DNA from 3 places in the Bacillus sp. 37MA genome. Region 1 is predicted to be linked to each of the others. Evidence: riboswitches for the same ligand, from Rfam matches in the RefSeq annotation. Region 1 holds a riboswitch; each other region holds the start of a gene.
The links. A riboswitch is a leader RNA that binds a small molecule or an ion and turns the genes downstream of it on or off. The one in region 1 is predicted to bind S-adenosylmethionine.
Positions count from the first base shown of each region.

Region 2: it holds a riboswitch for S-adenosylmethionine, as region 1 does, so the genes downstream of both, A3M5_RS0113670 (methionine ABC transporter ATP-binding protein) here and A3M5_RS0102500 (methionine biosynthesis PLP-dependent protein) in region 1, are expected to answer to the same signal.
Region 3: it holds a riboswitch for S-adenosylmethionine, as region 1 does, so the genes downstream of both, A3M5_RS0120475 (bifunctional homocysteine S-methyltransferase/methylenetetrahydrofolate reductase) here and A3M5_RS0102500 (methionine biosynthesis PLP-dependent protein) in region 1, are expected to answer to the same signal.

Region 1 covers NZ_KB889752.1:458,390-464,680, reverse strand. Annotated here, with positions in the region: gene A3M5_RS0102510 (GlsB/YeaQ/YmgE family stress response membrane protein) at 1-183, shown strand, start outside; gene metC (cystathionine beta-lyase) at 226-1,377, opposite strand; gene A3M5_RS0102500 (methionine biosynthesis PLP-dependent protein) at 1,382-2,482, opposite strand; SAM riboswitch class I at 2,545-2,651, opposite strand; gene A3M5_RS0102495 (substrate-binding domain-containing protein) at 2,710-2,997, opposite strand; gene A3M5_RS0102490 (hypothetical protein) at 3,172-3,447, shown strand; gene A3M5_RS0102485 (diacylglycerol/lipid kinase family protein) at 3,483-4,394, opposite strand; gene A3M5_RS0102480 (FixH family protein) at 4,431-5,192, opposite strand; gene A3M5_RS22095 (cytochrome c oxidase assembly protein) at 5,301-6,170, opposite strand.
Region 2 covers NZ_KB889752.1:2,448,070-2,454,360, reverse strand. Annotated here, with positions in the region: gene A3M5_RS0113700 (ArsR/SmtB family transcription factor) at 1-68, opposite strand, end outside; gene A3M5_RS0113695 (SulP family inorganic anion transporter) at 58-1,815, opposite strand; gene A3M5_RS0113690 (arsenate reductase family protein) at 1,941-2,291, shown strand; gene gcvH (glycine cleavage system protein GcvH) at 2,363-2,746, shown strand; gene A3M5_RS0113680 (hypothetical protein) at 2,841-3,197, shown strand; gene A3M5_RS0113675 (thioredoxin family protein) at 3,200-3,508, shown strand; SAM riboswitch class I at 3,585-3,689, shown strand; gene A3M5_RS0113670 (methionine ABC transporter ATP-binding protein) at 3,763-4,788, shown strand; gene A3M5_RS0113665 (methionine ABC transporter permease) at 4,781-5,449, shown strand; gene A3M5_RS0113660 (MetQ/NlpA family ABC transporter substrate-binding protein) at 5,479-6,291, shown strand, end outside.
Region 3 covers NZ_KB889752.1:3,717,149-3,723,439, forward strand. Annotated here, with positions in the region: gene metH (methionine synthase) at 1-2,720, opposite strand, end outside; gene A3M5_RS0120475 (bifunctional homocysteine S-methyltransferase/methylenetetrahydrofolate reductase) at 2,701-4,560, opposite strand; SAM riboswitch class I at 4,647-4,758, opposite strand; gene A3M5_RS0120480 (hypothetical protein) at 4,829-5,536, opposite strand; gene A3M5_RS0120485 (ATP-binding cassette domain-containing protein) at 5,533-6,291, opposite strand, start outside.

The DNA of each region.
Region 1 (6,291 bases):
GACATTCCGGGTGGAATCATTGGCAATATCATTGCAGGTATTATCGGCGCATGGATTGGTGGCGCACTCTTCGGCAATATGGGTCCAGACATTGGTGGTATGGCGATTATTCCAGCTTTAATCGGTGCGGTTATTCTCGTTGCTATCGTAAGCTTCATCCTTAAAAGAATGCGTCATGCCTAATCACAAAAAAGTGTCACTCCGCTCAGGCGGGTGACACTTTTTTTATGTTAATGTTTGAAATGCTTGGTCAAAGTCACGGATTAAATCATCCGGCGATTCAAGACCTACTGACAAACGAAGAAGACCGTCTGTTATGCCACGTTTATTCCGTTCTTCTGGCGGCATCGCGGCGTGAGACATTTTTGGCGGATACGATAAAATTGATTCAACCGCACCAAGACTTACGGCAAAAACCGGAATCTTTACATTGGCGCTAAACTGACGAACAGCGTCTTCATTTTCAAGTTCAAATGATAAAACAGCGCCTCCCCCTGATGCCTGGCGGAAATGTATAGAATGACCTGGATGAGCAGCCAGACCTGGATAATACACATTTTTCACGCGCGGATGCGAAGCTAAATAATTTGCTATTTCAGCCGCACCTTTTTGTGATTGTTCTAGCCGGACAGACAATGTTTTTAATCCACGCAGTACGAGCCAGCAGTCCTGTACTCCTAATACGGCACCAAATGAGTTTTGAAGCGCATAAACCTTTGATGCGATGTTTTCATCCTTTGCGACAGCAAGACCTGCTAACACATCGCTATGGCCCGATAAGAACTTCGTTGCACTGTGTAAAACAAGGTCGACTCCGAATTCGATTGGACGCTGCAATACAGGCGTTAAAAACGTGTTATCAAGGAATGTTAGACAGTCATTTGCTTTCGCAAGTTTGACGATCCCTTCAATGTCGGTCACTTTTAAAAGAGGATTGGACGGTGTTTCCATGTAAATAACTTTCGTATTTGGCTGAATCGCTTTCGCAACTGCATCGAGATCCGTCATATCAACGAATGTATGTTCAATACCGAATCGTGTCAATACCGCTGTTACCATGCGGAATGTGCCGCCGTATACGTCTTCTGTTACGACGACATGATCTCCTTTAGATAATAGAAGAAACGCGGTTGAAATCGCCGCCATGCCGGATGCAAACGCAAATCCGCGTACGCCTCCTTCTAGTTCCGCAATCGCCGCTTCAAGTGTTTCACGCGTCGGATTTCCAGACCGGCTGTAATCGTACTGGCCAAATGAATCAAAATCGGATTGGTGAAAGGTTGATGCGTGCTGAATCGGTACACTAACTGCCCCTGTATGCGGATCAAATTTATGGCTGTTATGAAGCAATTTTGTTTGAAATGTATAGTCGCTCATCTAATCATCCTTTCATCTTTTCAAATGCTTGCGTTAAATCCCCCATCAAATCTTCCACGTGCTCAATACCGATTGAGAAACGCAGAAGCTTATTACAGATACCATTTGCGATTCGTACATCTTCAGGAATATCCATATGTGTCTGCGTCGCAGGATACGTAATGAAGCTTTCTACGCCCCCAAGGCTTTCCGCAAATGAAATTAACTTCATATTTCGCAAAAATGTATTGACCCATTCTTCCGATTTTAAACGAAATGAAAGCATCCCACCTTGTCCGGGATATAACACATCTAAAATATCATCGTGTGTTTCTAAAAACGCAGCGATTTTTTGCCCATTTTCCGTGTGCTGCTTCATACGCAGGCTGAGCGTTTTCATCCCGCGGGCAAGCAGCCAGGAATCAAACGGTGACAGCACCGCACCAATCGCATTTTGAAATTCAAATACTTTTGCCGAGAGCTCTTCTCCTTTTACTGCGATAAGTCCAGCAAGTACATCATTGTGACCGCCTAGATATTTCGTCGCGCTATGGAGAACGATGTCAGCCCCTTGCTCGATCGGACGCTGCAGCACCGGTGTATAAAACGTATTATCAACAATTAAAATTAAGTTATGTTCTTTTGCAAAAGAAGCAACTGAAGCAATATCTGTTTCCTTCATTAATGGATTCGTTGGTGTTTCTAAGAAAATGGCTTTCGTTTTATTTGAAACGTGCTTTTTCGTTTTAGTCAAATCCTCAAAGCTGTCGTATGTAAATGCCAGGCCGAACTTTTTCCATCCTTTTTCAAACAGACGGTATGTGCCGCCATACAGATCAGCTGAAACGAGAAATTCATCACCCGGCTCAAATAAAGATAGCAGCGTATGAATGGCTGCCATGCCAGATGAAAAAGCAAAACCTGCATCCGCTCCTTCCAGGTCTGCAATCGCTTTTTCAACGACTTCACGTGTCGGATTGCCAGTACGTACATAATCGTACCCCGTTGACATACCGATCCCTTCGTGACGGTACGCTGTAGAAAAATAAACAGGCGGATTAATTGTACCTGTTGGATTATTTGTCCGGTTGCCAATTTGCGCTAATTTCGTTTCAATATTTGTCATCACTATCGCTCCTTTTCATAAAAAAACAAGCCTTCATGGAAGAAGGCTTGTTTTTACACTTCTTCTCATCTCCCGGACGGTGTCGGTCCGCTGGATTTAGCACCTTTGCCCTGCGAGGCCGGTTGCTGAAGCATCATCGGGCCAGTCCCTCCGCTTCTCTTGATAAGGTATGTTTAATTAGTCTTATTTTTTAAATGTACAGGAAAATGAGCTCAATGACAACCTTTTTATTGTATAAATTGTTTGTCAATCAATGCAGCAAATTCCTTTACCACTTCTTCATTAATATCTGCTGTATACGTAATCCGTTTCCATGCGCTGTCAACGATATCTACAGGCAGTTCCTGTTTCGTCGTTTCTTTAATATCTGCAATCGTTAACGTTTTTGTTTCATCCGGGTTACTATTAATAAAGTCAATCGCTTTTTCATGGACACTAACAATTGATTGAACAAGCTCAGGGTTTTTCTCTATTTTATACGTGTTATACTTTGAAATTGTCAACAGCTGTGACAATATCGAATAAAAAACTCATCTTTCTCAATTCTTTATGTATAAACAAAAGTTTACAGCATATAAATATGGAGATTATAAATTTTCTTTAATTAAATATTAATCTTTTGTAAATTTTATGTTAAGATATATACATAAGTATTGACAAATGGATTGGAGGAAGGAGTGTCATGTGTTATGACAGTAGCTGAATTTTTTGGAGGAGTCGAATATTCTGTTACACAATTTGCTGTGCAGCTTACGAAAGAAACAGAGGAGAAAATCGCAAAGCGCGAATTGTTTTACAAAGATCAGATTACCCGCTACATTGATCACCGCGCAACATTATTCATCCAATCATTACCCCTCACTTTGGCCGTCTCAGCGGTAATGAAAAAAGAAATAAAAACACATGTTCTTTTTAAGCTGAAACCGGTTATGAACCGTCATATCGTATTCCAGGTAGTAAACTAAAAAAGAGACGCTTCGCAAATTGCGAAGCGTCTCTTTCATGTTGTTAAAATAAGATGGAGTGCTTTTGCATGAACAGTAACTTGAACCGGGGTTGTACCGATCTGTTCCCCATCGACCATAATGGAAATCGGTCTATCAGTATCGATTTTCACGACTTTCCCTTTTTTATAGGTAACACCCTGCTTCAAAACAGGGGTACCACGCAATAGTGCCGGGAACAGCTGAAAGAGAATATTTCTCCGCTTCACTGTATGAAGCATCGTTACATCTAATACACCGTCTATCGGGTGTGCATACGGACAAATAACGAGTCCCCCGCCGTAAGATGATGTGTTTCCGCAGGCAAGTAGCCACGTTTCATCTGATACGAACTTGTCATTGTCAATCATGATTGTGCTTTTAAATGGTTTAAATAACAGTGACGATAAAATCGTTCCGATCATATAAGTAAATGAACCGGCCCCTATCTTATTAAACCACTTTTTATAAAATGCTCTATTTATACGCTCCGCAATATCTGCGTCAAGTCCTGCTCCTGCGACCGTTAATCCATAGCTCGTATTCACTTTCATTACATCAATCTGTTTTCGTTTGCGGGCGGTAAGCAACTGATCTACAAATTGACCTGGATGATCCGTTAAACCGAAAATGCGGGCGATATCATTTCCTGAACCTGCTGGTAAAACAGCGATCGCTGTATCCGTATAGACAACATCCTGCAAAATAGCATTGACTGTTCCATCACCGCCAATGACCACTACGGCTTTTACTTTAACTTCCTGCATTTTTTGCCAGACAAATTCACGTGCCGATGCTTCCGAACCGCCGATCAGTGCATCGTACTGGACGTGCTTCTTTTTTAAGTGCCGTTCCACTTTTGTCCAAAGTGACCGGGCGTTCCCACTTCCTGATGATGGGTTGACAATAATAAGGTAAATATGGACCACTCACTTCTTTATGACAAGTATGACTTGAGTTGTTTATTATTTCACATCCACTTGATGCTCTTCATGTTCATGTAGTCCTTCGTCATTTTCAACATGAACTTTCACGGTGAACGCACCTGCTTCTGTAAATGTGTAGGCAGCTGTATATTCGCCTGGACTCGTTTCTTCCGCATCAGCCCATGTATGTTTTTCAGTATTGCTGTTGTTCCAAATCTCATAGCGGACTTGGGCTTTTTCCAATGGAGCTCCTTCATTTTCCAAATGGGCTGTTAGAATCGTTTCTTTTTCAGCTTCCACACCGTCAGGCTCCATAAAATGCATAGAAAAGCCTGTCTCACTTTCTCCATGTTCATGCTCATGAAGCTCTTTTTCTTCCTGAATAGCTTCATCATGAGCAGCACCCGTTCCAACCGTAACGGACTTTTTCGGCATCGTGTGAAGCCCTCTTGCTGTTACGTGCACTTGCACTGTAAAAACACCATCACGGTCAAATGTCGTTTCCGCTTCATACGTACCATCATTATTATTTTTCGCTTCAATCATATTGCTTTCTTCTTTTGCTCCTTCTTCCCACACTTCAAACTCCACTTTATCTGCATCTGCTACTTTTTCGCTTCCCTGTGTCACAACTGCTTTCATTGCTATTTTCCCATTTACTTCAACAGTTTCTGGAACTTCAAGCTGGACCTCAATCGCCTGTGGTACTTCAGATTCCTCCACTTTTCCTTCTTCTCCGCTGCACGCAGAAAGCACAGCTATGACTAAGGCCAACATAATCATCCAATATTTTTTTTGCATATGTACCCCTCCCCTGCTTTTATTTATCTCTATTTTAAAGGCAGCATCAACCTTACCTATTTTATCTCATTTACCAACTAAAATCTCTATCATTCTATCGTCTTACTTTTAATGTTTCATAAATCGATGATGATAAAAAGAAGGAAGCACACATGAACATTCTTTTTCCTCCCAAGGGTCTAACACTTTGTTTCCAAAATGAGAGGTCATCTTCAATCCAAATTTGTGCATTCCTAACATAAAAATTCCTGCTAACTGTTGATCATACTTCATATTAAACGGAGATGGAAACAGCTCCTGAGCAGAAGATGAAGATGGCAGACAAAGTTCTAATGTGAGTTGCATAAGATTAGGATTACTCACCCCATCTATAAAAGCACTGAAAATGAACAGTAAACAAGCAGGCATTAGGATCATCCCGTTCAAAAATGCATATCGTTTCCTTTGACCTTTACAATAGCGTTGATTCGGATCTGGGGATGCAAGAGGCCACCACATACTAAAAGATAACGCTATTAGCAGCAACATATAGCCATTATGGAGAAAGGAATGTTGCAGAATCACATCTAAAACAATTGGTAAATGATAGATAAAAAATAATACAGCAAAAACAATTAAAGATATCATTGGTGGTAAAAAAAACTTACTTATTCCTCTAACGAGTGAAATTTTCCGTACTTTCTGAAATAATGATTCAGGAATCCCTAACAAAAAAACAGGAGGGATAATAAAATATAAAATACTCATCTGAATCATATGCATACTGAATGAGAGATGCCCCATTGCTGATAAAGGACTGGCAATAGTTACGTAAAATAGAAATAAACTGAAGAAAAAGAGAAGTGGTTGTTTTTGATACATTTTCGTTTTTGTAAAGGCTTTCATTAATATAATATATAGTACAGCTACACAAATAACGCCTATTAAATAGGGGGGATTCCATAACGATTGACCGCTAAACAATATTTCAAAAAACATGCTATCACTCCTTTTGTTCTAATCGTGTTAAATTTTGTTATCCTCTTATTCTATTAGCCTTGTTTATTTCTTCTATAACGTCGTTATATATCGATAATCGATCATCCTATAAAATGATGTC
Region 2 (6,291 bases), 2.0 Mb from region 1:
TTAATCCTCAATGGATGAGCAAGCGCTTTAAAAAAATCCGCTTTAAATTGTTGCATATCAAGATTCAATCTTTATTTCCTCCTTCTCACAAATAGGTTGTTGTCCCTTAGAAAAGGCTTCACACTCTCTAAAGGCAAAATGTCGGCAGCCGAGGCATTTATCTTTATTTAAATGTAACAGAGCGGCGTTGATCGCGTCACCTGTATGAGTGAAAAAATGATCTTCACCCATCGATTCGTATAAGCCTGTTTTCTTTAATACGCTTTCAGGCTGAGGATTTAATCCGGATATGAAAACTGTTCTATGTTTTGAAAAGCTTTTGACAATACTGGATAAGTGCGCTTCTCCGGTCGTATCCATAAAAGGCACTTTCCCCATTCGAAGCAGCAGCACCTCTGGTTTATAATTGACGGTCTTCATGATCGATTGTTGAAACGTTTGCACTGCTCCAAAAAAAAGCGGTCCTTGGATATTGTATATACTAATTTGCGGGCAATCGTGCGAATCGGTCACGACATGGCTTGCCACTTTCTCATGTTTGTCGAGAGGATTAGGCAACGCTTTTTCTACCACCATTGTATCACTCATTCGTTTCGTAAAGATGATGACAGCGAGAAGCAGACCGACTTCGACCGCAACAGTTAAATCCATAAAGACGGTTAATAAAAACGTGACGACTAATACGAGTGAATCTTCTGTTCTCGTTTTGACTAAATGAATAAAAACGTGCCGCTCACTCATATTCCAGGCTACGATCATTAAAATAGGTGCCATGCTTGCTAATGGAATTTTTGATGCGTATGGTGCGAAAAGCAATAAAATGATTAAAACAACGAGTCCGTGCACAATACCGGACACGGGTGAAACAGCCCCATTTTTAATATTGGTTGCTGTTCTCGCAATGGCGCCTGTCGCCGGGATACCGCCGAACAAAGACGTCACCATGTTGGCAATGCCTTGTCCAACCAATTCCCTGTTGCTGTTGTGTTTGCTATTTGTCATCCTATCTGCCACGACAGCCGATAAAAGCGACTCAATGGCGCCGAGGATCGCAATGACAAAAGCAGGTCGAATCATTTGCTGCATCTTTTCAAACGTGATCTCTGGCATATGAAATCGGGGAAGTGTGCCGGAAATGTTGCCATATGTCGAACCGATAGTAGCCACTTCACCTGGATATAGAAACGTGGCCAGCAATGTGGAAAAAACAAGGGCAATGAGTGGTCCCGGTATTTTCGGAAATACCTTTGGTGTATAAATGACGGTTAGTAAACAAATAACAGCTGTTAGGATGCTATATCCGTTCACAGTATGAATATTTAGTACGGCTTCTTTCATATTATCAATGAACGCCTCGTGTTTTTCGACGCCAGTCAAACCGAGAAAATTCGGAATTTGCCCGGTGAAGATAATAATGGCGATCCCAGATGTGAAGCCGATTGTGACCGGACGTGGGATAAAGGTAATGAGCGCGCCTAATTTAAAGAGCCCCATTAAGAATAAAAGAATCCCAGCTAAAAAACCGGCAATTAATAAATTTTCAAACCCGTATGTCATGACGATGCTGAATAAAATAGGGATAAAGGCACCAGTCGGTCCGCCAATTTGAAAGCGGGAGCCGCCGAACAATGAAATAAGGATGCCGGCGACGATGGTCGTATAAATGCCGTATTCAGGATTCACACCTGATGCAATCGCAAACGCCATCCCTAAAGGAATAGCAATAATCCCGACAACGAGCCCTGATAAAAGGTCTTTTTGAAATGTTTGTAGTGAGTACGGTTTATATCTGCCGGTAAAAAACCATTGACGCATATGAATCACCCTCTTAATATCTATATATTTGATTATTTGAATATATATAAGGTATGCTTCTTTTTTTAGATTGTCAAAGGGTTTTTGCAAAAGTTGTCGAATTTCATTCAGTTGAGGTGAAAAATATGAAATTTTATTGGTATCCGAAATGCGGAACGTGTCGCAATGCGAAAAAGTGGCTTGATGAGAAAGGTGTTACGTACGAAGCGATTCATATTGTCGAAGCACCGCCTTCAAAAGAAGAGTTGAAACGGGCATATGAAAAAAGCGGACTACCACTGAAGAAATTTTTCAATACAAGCGGGCAAAAATACCGTGAGCTTGGATTGAAGGATAAAGTAACCTCTGCATCTGATGACGAACTACTCCATATTCTTGCGTCAGACGGTATGCTGATCAAACGTCCACTCGCGATTGGCGATGAAACGGTAACGGTTGGTTTTAAAGAAGATGAATATAATGCGAAGTGGCAATGATGATCTTGCATTCTGTCTGATGAATCAGTAAAGTGTAGAGTATACTTATTTTAATCTGGAGGTATAAACAAATGAATGTGCCTAAAGAGCTGCGTTATTCTGAAGAACATGAATGGGTGAAACAAGAAGAGGGGAACGTGCGCATCGGCATTACTGATTTTGCGCAATCTGAACTAGGTGATATTGTATTTGTTGAGCTGCCAGCTGTTGGTGATGAAATTAAGGTTGACGAGCCGTTCGGAAGCGTAGAATCCGTTAAAACAGTTTCAGAGTTGTACGCACCGATCAGCGGAAAAGTTATTGAAATCAACGAAGAACTTGAAGACAGTCCTGAGTTCGTAAATGAATCTGCTTACGATAAAGCATGGATGATTTTAATTGAGCCGTCTGATGCGTCACAAATTGACAAATTGATGACAGCAGCGCAGTACGAAGAAAGAGTAAAAGAAGAGTAATTGCCGGGCCGGTCCATTGCCGGTCTTTTTTACTTTGCTTTTTTCCCGGAAACGAGTGAAAATAGAGTTAACAACGTGCAGCGGGGTGATGGTGATGATTCTGGAAAAAGCAATTATCGTCGAAGGGTTATCCGATCGTAAACGAGTGGCTGAAATTGTGAAAGAACCGGTAGACATCATTTGTACGAATGGGACGATTGGCATATCGCGTCTAGATGAACTTGTAGATGAATTGTTCGAGCGGGATGTGTACATTTTAGTCGATGCAGATGCATCGGGTGAAAAGCTGCGCCGTCAGTTTAAACGTGAGTTGCCTCATGCCCGTCATCTCTATATTGACCGTAGATATAAAGAAGTCGCCTCTGTCCCTCATCGCGATCTTGCGTCTGTTTTAATGGCGGCGAATATCGATGTACGCGGGGAGTTTTTAGAGAAAGAAGGATTGCCATAACAATGAAAACAGTTCAATCAATTTACGATTTTTTAGCCGCCCCCAAAGCGGCTTTATATGTGTACACGCCGATGTGCGGCACATGCCAAGTAGCCGGCAGAATGCTTGATATTGTTGAAGCGATGAACATTGATTTGCCGCTTGAGCGGATTGATTTAAATTATCATGAAGACATTGCCCGCGAATTTGCGATTGAAAGCGTTCCTTGTTTACTTTTAATGTCAGAAGGAAAACTTAAAAAGAAAATTTACGCTTTTCAGTCAGTTCCCTATATATATGAAGAAATAATGTCTCATTTTCAAATAGGATAAAAATGTAAAAAATATACATTTTTGCTGTTGACATAACTGTCATTCCGGTGGTAGAATCCATTCATATTCATAATAACTCTTATCAAGAGAGGCTGAGGGATGTGCCCGATGAAGCCCGGCAACCATCTTTTTTAGAAAAGGTGCCAAATCACACAAAGCAATGTGCTTCGAGAGATGAGAGAAAGGGAACTTTACGCACTGCCTTTCTGTTATTATCCGCAGACAGGCTTTTTTTGTGAAAAGGAGTTAACAACATGATTTTAATTGAACAGGTAAAGAAAATATTTCAAACAAAAAATGGCCCCGTTACGGCCGTTGACGATATAAATCTTTCCATTTTAGAAGGCGAGATTTTCGGTATGATCGGCTATAGCGGCGCAGGTAAAAGTACGCTTATCCGCATGTTGAACGGCCTTGAGGCACCGACGGAAGGATCTGTAACCGTTGCAGGGCGGACGGTATCAAAAATTAAAGGCGGCGAATTACGGAAAGCGCGCCAAGAAATCGGTATGATTTTTCAACACTTCAATTTACTTTGGTCTCGCACAGTGCGCGAAAATATTGCGTTTCCGCTTGAAATTGCGGGCGTGTCAAAAGCGGAACGGGACAAACGTGTGAATGAATTGATCGAGCTTGTCGGTCTTGATGGACGCGGGGACTCCTATCCTTCGCAATTGTCAGGCGGCCAGAAGCAGCGTGTAGGTATCGCTCGGGCACTCGCAAATAACCCGAAAGTATTATTATGTGATGAAGCAACATCGGCGCTTGACCCACAGACGACGGATTCCATCTTAGAATTACTCGTCGATATTAATGAACGCCTCGGGCTGACAATCGTGCTTATTACACATGAAATGCACGTTATCCGCAAAATTTGTCATCGTGTTGCGGTAATGGAAGCAGGTAAAATCGTTGAAATGGGCCCGGTGCTTGATGTATTCCGCCGCCCTGAACAGTTAATTACAAAACGATTTGTCCAGCAGGTGACGGAGCCGGAAGAGTCGAAAGAAACAGTCCGTCATTTAGTAGAGGCACACCCAGATGGAAAAATTGTTAAATTGACGTTCGTCGGTGTATCGACTGAACAGCCGGTCATTACAGAAATTATTCGACGCTTTGATGTCGCGGTCAACATTTTGCAAGGGAAAATTTCACAGACGCAAAATGGTGCATACGGAACATTGTTCGTCCATTTAACCGGTAATGCTTCTGAAGTCGACAAAGCAGTGGCGTTTTTAGATGCGCAGCAAGTAGATTCGGAGGTTATTATGTATGATTGAACAATGGTTTCCAAATGTAGACTGGGACAAAATGTGGGAAGCGACACTTCAGACGCTTTATATGACGAGCATTTCTGTCGTTATCACATTCGTTCTCGGCCTTTTGCTCGGCTTATTGCTCTTTTTAACATCGAAAGGACAGCTGTGGGAAAATAAAGCGGTCTATGGCATCACGGCGGTTATTGTCAATGTCTTCCGCTCAATTCCATTTATCATTTTAATCGTCCTGCTCATTCCGTTTACGAAAGCGATTATCGGCACGATTATCGGTGAAAATGCGGCGTTGCCGGCACTTATTATCGGAGCGGCCCCATTTTATGCACGCATGGTTGAAATTGCGCTGCGTGAAATTGATAAAGGTGTGATTGAAGCGGCAAGAGCAATGGGGGCATCCACAAGTACGATTATTCGAAAAGTGCTCATCCCAGAATCGTTGCCAGCACTCGTTTCAGGACTCACCGTCACAGCGATTGCCCTTGTGGGTTACACAGCGATGGCGGGTGTCATTGGGGCAGGAGGACTAGGAAATCTCGCCTTTTTAGACGGATTCCAGCGTAGCCGTAATGATGTGACACTGATGGCGACAATCGTTATACTCATTATTGTGTTTATCATTCAGTTTATCGGGGACACGTTCACACGAAAACTGGATAAACGATAAGATAAAATATTTTCAGGAGGAATGACATGATGAAAAAATGGCTTCTCGGGTTTTTAACAGCCGCGATCGTGCTTGCTTTGGCAGCATGCGGAGGTGGGGAAGAATCAACAGATAAAGAAAAAGCAGATTCTGGTACATCAGAAGAGGACAAAACAATTGTTGTAGCGGCAAGTCCCGTACCTCATGCAGTTATTTTAGAAGAGGCAAAAGCTGCATTAAAGGAAAAAGGATATACACTTGAAGTAGAAACATTTCAAGACTACGTTTTGCCGAATAAAGTGTTAGATGAAGGAGAAGTGGATGCGAACTACTTCCAACACGTTCCTTACCTTGAAGTTCAAAAAAAAGAACATGGCTATGATTTTGTGAACGCTGGGGGTATCCATGTTGAACCTATTGGCGTTTATTCTAAAAAATACAAAAGTTTAAAAGAACTTCCAGATGGAGCGAAAATTATTTTAAGTTCATCTGTTGCGGATCATGGACGTGTTTTGGCTCTTTTTGAAGAAGCAGGATTAATTACATTGAAAGACGGTGTGGTGAAAGAATCAGCGACACTCGATGATATTGCTGAAAACAAAAAGAATTTGAAATTCGACTATGATTATGAACCTGCTTTGCTTCCACAAATTTATAATAACGATGAAGGTGATGCCGTCATGATTAACTCAAACTATGCGGTAGATGCCGGCTTGAACCCACTCGAAGATGCAATTGCTCTTGAAGGAAAAGACTCACCATACGCAAATATTATCGCTGTACGTGCCGGCGATGAAGACAAAGAAAAAATTAAAGCACTTGTTGATGTTCTTCACTCTCAAGAAATTGAAGACTTTATGTTG
Region 3 (6,291 bases), 3.3 Mb from region 1:
TTTAAATGGGCGATAGAGTAATCCGGCAAAACACGGCGGCGTGTATCACGCGGCACGAGAACAGGAGCATCTTCACGAACCGTTTTGACCGGTTTCGGTGCCACAGCGACAGCCTGCTCTTTCCGCTCATCACGGTACGCTTCAATTTCTTTCCGTTTTTCTTTTTTAACTTCCAGATCCTGAAGAAGTACCACTTTTTGTTCATCATTTTGCAGACGATTTGCAATGTCAAGACCATCCATCGCATCTTTTGCATAAAGAACGGGACCTTCATATTGAGGGGAAATTTTCGTTTCTGTGAATCGCCGTGACAATGCAGCGCCGCCAACGAGAATAGGCACGTTAATATCAGCATCTTTAAAATCTTGTGCAGTGATGACCATTTGCTGGGCTGATTTAACGAGCAATCCAGACAATCCGACCATATCTGGTTTTTCTTTCCTGATGACTTCAATTAATTTTGCCGGTGTTACTTTAATGCCGACATCAATGACTTTGAAACCGTTGTTGCTCAAAATAATATCAACCAAGTTTTTCCCGATATCATGCACGTCGCCTTTGACAGTAGCGAGAATCACTTTTCCTTTACCGGAATCGTCTTCTTTTTTCTCCATAAACTGCTCAAGGTAAGAAACTGACGCTTTCATCACTTCGGCGCTCTGCAGCACTTCAGCAACGATTAGCTGGTTGTCATTGAACAGCCGGCCAACTTCAGCCATCCCTTTCATGAGCGGCCCATTAATAATATCGAGTGGTTCGTCATATAGATCACGTGCTGCTTCAAGATCGGGAAGAAGGCCTTCTTTCGTTCCTTCGACAACATAGTAGCTTAAGCGCTCCGGCACCGTTTTTGGAAGATCCGCTTCTTTTACTTCTTTTTTCCTACCACGGTAAAAGTTAGTAAAGTCAGCGAGCGTGTCATCCGTCGTTGTAAACAACAAGTCGTTCGCCATTTTGATTTCTGCTTCTGGAATTGATGCGTAACGCTCCAATTTTTCCGTGTTGACGATTGCATAGTCAAGTCCAGCCTGCGTACAGTGGTACAAATACACAGCATTCAATACTTCACGGCCGACAGGAGGAAGGCCGAATGAGACGTTACTGACTCCGAGAACGGTTAAACAATTCGGCAGTTTTTCTTTAATAAGGCGAATGCCTTCAATCGTTTCAACAGCAGAACCGATATATTGCTCATCACCAGTGCCGACAGGGAAGACGAGCGGATCGAAAATGATATCTTCCGGTGCAAGTCCCCATTTATGAACGAGCAAGTCATGTGAACGAATAGCAATTTCAAGTTTCCTTTCGCGCGTAACCGCCATCCCAACTTCATCGATTGTGCCGACAACAACGGCTGCCCCGTACTGTTTTACAAGCGGCATAACAGCATCGAACCGTTCTTCACCATCTTCTAAGTTAATGGAGTTAATAATGGCTTTCCCCTGCGAAAACTTTAAGGATTCTTCAATGACTTTCTCGTCCGTTGAGTCAATGACAAGCGGTACTTTTACCTTTTTGACGACTTCTTTCATAAAATTAGTCATATCTTCTAGTTCTTCACGGTCCGGGTTTGCGAGACAAATATCAATAACGTGTGCGCCGCCTTTTACTTGTGCGCGGGCAATTTCAGCTGCTTCTTCAAATTTGCCTTCCACAATCAACCGTTTAAATTTACGTGAACCGATCACATTCGTACGTTCACCGATGAAAAGAGGACGCATGGAATCATCATATAAAAGCGGCTCAATACCGGAAACGGCGTGGCCATGAGGATTCTCAGGAGTTGTACGCGGCGCTTTATCTTTTACTACTTCGCGCATGACACGAATATGTTCCGGTGTCGTGCCGCAGCAGCCGCCCACAATATTTAACCAGCCTTTATCGGCAAATGCTCCGAGCTTTTTGGATAACGATTCAGGTGATTCGTGATAATTACCTTCTTCATCCGGAAGACCGGCATTCGGGTAACAACTTACATAGCTTGTTGCCAGATCAGAGAGAGAACGGATGTGGTCGGTCATAAACTCTGGACCTGTCGCACAGTTCAATCCAACTGACAAAGGTTTAATATGTTCAATTGAAATGTAGAACGCTTCAATATTTTGTCCGGCAAGTGTTGTGCCCATCGGCTCAATTGTGCCAGAAATCATGACTGGCAATTCTTTTCCGGCTGCGTCAAACGCCCGTCTAATCCCAAGAGTGCCTGCTTTTACATTCAGCATATCTTGACTTGTTTCCATTAAAATCAGGTCAGAACCGCCTTCAATAAGTGCTTTCGCCTGTAATTCAAAGTTATCGACGAGTTCGTCAAATGTAATGCCTCCTGTAACGGACAACGTCTTCGTCGTTGGTCCAATGGCACCGGCAACGAATCGCGGCCATTCTGGTGTCGAAAATTCATCGACGACCTTGCGGGCAATTTCAACAGCACGTAAGTTAATTTCATACGCTTTATCGCCAAGATCGTATTCATTTAGTACGACAGGCGTTCCGCCAAATGTATTTGTTGCAATAATATCTGCACCCGCTTCTAAGTATTCACGGTGAATACGTTCAAGCACTTCCGGTTTTGTTAAATTCAAGTTCTCGTTACAGCCATCGTATTCTTCCCCACCGAAATCTTCCGGCGTTAAATTGGCGTTTTGCAGCATTGTTCCCATTGCTCCATCAATCAGGAGTATTCTCTTTTGAAGTTCTTTCTCAATTTGATGAGTCTGCATGAACAATCCCTCTCTCTTTTAGTGCATCCAGTTCATTTATATAATGAATTAATTCCATAGACATATCATAACGTAAAAACGGCGTAATAATGTATATTCCGTTAAAAATTTGTGTTGCTGTATCAAGCAGTTCTTTCGCAATCTGTATACCTTCTTTGGCAGCACGCTCTTGATCATCACCGCATGCACGCATTCTCTCAAGTGTCTCATCTGATAATTTAATACCGGGCACTTCATGGTGCAGAAATTCCGCATTGCGCATACTTGTTAATGGCATAATTCCGATGAATATAGGTGTTGATAAATGTTTTGTGGCTTCATATACGTCAACAATTTTTTCTTTCGTAAATACAGGCTGTGTAATAAAATAATCCGCACCGCATTCAATTTTTTTCTCCAATCTTGTCACGGCTCTTTCAAGAACACGGACGTTTGGATTGAACGCCGCCGCAACGGAAAAATTAGCTTTCTTTTTGAGCGGTTTACCAGAAAATGAAATCCCATCATTCAACTGTTTAATAAGCTGAATGAGTTCAGGGCTTGATACGTCATAGACATCTGTCGCACCTGGGAAGTCGCCTATTTTTGTTGGATCCCCCGTAATCGCAAGCACGTCATGAAGACCGAGCGCGTCAAGCCCCATTAAATGAGACTGCAGACCGATTAAATTGTGGTCACGGCACGTAATATGGACAAGTGAGCGGACATCATGTTGTAATTTTAATGTTGCACCCATCGCCATATTGCTGATCCGTGGAGAAGCAAGCGAGTTGTCTGCCATTGTGACGGCATCAACACCTGCGTCATACAATTTATTCGCACCTTCAATGAATTTTTCTGTGAGCAATGTTTTTGGTGTATCAAGTTCAACGATCACAGTTCGCTCCGTTTTCGCTTTTTCACAAATCGATACATCTGTGCTAGGCTTTGCTTCTTGAATGACAATCGGTTTTTTCGTTTTTACCTTTTTCTCCGTTAAAGGAGGAAGACCGACCAGCCGTTTTTTGGCTGCTTCTATATGTTTCGGCGTCGTACCGCAGCATCCGCCAATTAACCGGACGCCTTCGTTTCTTAAAAGGACGGCAGCACGGCCAAAATAATCCGCTTCTGATTCATAAACGATCCGGCCGTCTTCCACATCAAGAAGACTTGCATTGGGAGACGCGGATAGGAATGCTTTTTCAGGCAGTGTTACGCCTTCAAACGCTTGAATCGTATGGAAAGGGCCGAGACGACAGTTAACGCCAACAACATCAGCGCCAATTCCTTCAAGACGGTGCAATGCCTCATTTAAGGATAATCCATTTTGCAAAACACCAGGCTCATGCATGGAAACTTGAGCAATAATTGGAACATCACTCATTTCGCGTAAAACCTTTACAGATTCAGACAATTCTTCAAAATCGTAATATGTTTCAAATAAAATACCATCAGGGTCACCAGAGAGAAGACTTTCTGCTTGTTCACGGACCGAGGCGATAATTTCTGCATTTGTTGCGGTGCTTTTGCGGATCCCGCGAATACCTCCGATTGTACCGAGAACGAACTGTCCACCTGGTGCAGCAGCCTTTTTGGCAATCTCGATCGCCGCTGCATTCAATTCACGTGATCGGTTTTCAATGCCATAACGGGCAAGCTTAATCGCATTGGCCCCATACGTATTCGTTTGAATAACATCAGCACCTGCTGCAATGTAGTCTTTATGAATTTTTTCAATGATTTCGGGCTTTTCTGTATTTAATTCTTCATAGCAAAAGTCAATGCCATGTGAATATAAAAGCGTGCCCATCGCTCCATCAGCGGTAAGCACGTCTGTTTTGAGCCTGTCAAGTAATGTCATATTGTAAACGTCCTCTCTATATTTGAACTGAAAAAAGCCTTCCTAAATGCAAGAAGGCTTTTCAACATGTATGTGTTGTCCGTTCCTTCTCATCTTCCAGACTTAAATTTAGTAGTCTGCTGGATTTAGCACCTGACCTGTCTCGGCTGGTTGCTGAAGCGTCCGTGGGCCAGTACCCTCAGCTTCTCTTGATAAGAATAGGCTATTAAATTATATGAATAATTAAAATTATCATATCGTGTCGTATCGGTTCAGTCAAGAACAATTTTCACTGTATAGACGGGTGAATCGACGTTTTTCGAATGATCAGCCAAGTAATAAAAAAACAAATAACGCCAAGGAAAAACAAGATAACAAAATCCATCAAGATGGCATTGCTAGAATCACTGAAAAGAAATGATCCGATTTTTGTTTGAATAGAAGCGTTCATCAATATCAGACCACAAAAAGCTAAAAACGAAAGACCAATCGTTTTGCCGAATCGAAAGAAGATTGCTCCGATTAAAAATGCTGTGGCGAGACAAAAGAAAGAGAGTAACATGTCAACAACCGTTGCGGTCAAAAAAGAAGGGGATGTTGACAGTAAATCTGATAATCTGAAAAAGTGAACGGTTTTCAAATTCAAAAGGTCTTTTGTCACCAGGATGGCCAATTCCACTAAAATCGTGTGAATAACTGCCATTATAATCGAAGTAACGAGAAACGAAAGCCCGATACCGGCTAAAAACTGATTGCGGGTGGCGCCGCGTTGTATACAGTACGACATGCTGTCTTTTACGGCAATAAATCCGGTAATCGTCAAATAAGCGAATAACGCAATCGATGTGCCGCCCATATACACTTCGCCGTCGGTAAACGAATAAGCAGAGATAATGGAAAGCAGCACGGTGCTGCCGAGAATGATCCAAAACACACTGGCTGCTTTTTTCGTTCCAGTCCATTCGTAGTGAATAACCGCTTTTATATTGTTCATCATTTTTTACCTCCTGTGCGAGAATCGGTTAAGTGAACCATTAGCTCTTGAATCGGAATTGAATCTGTGTCAAGACGGTACAGTTCCGCTTCATGGCGGTTCCATTCAGAACCATATACGTAAGCTGTTATGCGTCCGGCAAATTCTTTACGATGGATGGGTGCTTTTCCATTCAAGTATTCTGTCACATCTTTTTTCGTCCCGGTAATCGAAAAGCTCATCGAACGTAATGTTTCCACGTCTTGATGAAGAAGAAGGGCCCCCTTATGAATGATAAACACATCTTCAAATAATTTTGCTGCTTCATCAATGAGATGGGTAGAGAGGATGAACAGACGTGGCTGGCGTTCGTATTCTTCTATTAATAAATCATAAAAACGGCTGCGCGCGGCGGCATCGAGTCCGATGTATGGTTCATCGAAAATCGTCACTGGTGAATAGCTGGCCAGTCCAACCGTAATGCCGAGCCCCGACTCCATTCCTTTGGACAAGCTTTTTACTTTTTTGGATTTTTTTAAATGAAAGAGTTCAAGGAGTTCTTCTGCCCGCTTTTGATCCCAATTTGGATAAAAGAGGGATGCAGACTTTAATGTTTCTCTAATCGCAAAATCTTTTTTGAAATTTCCGCTTTCATTGATCAGACAGACATTGTTTGGCTGTGCGAATGGTGATGATCCATTTACAACGATTGATCCATTATCCGGAAAAATGCAGCCGGCCATCATATTAAGTGCCGTTGTTTTACCGGCTCCGTTTCG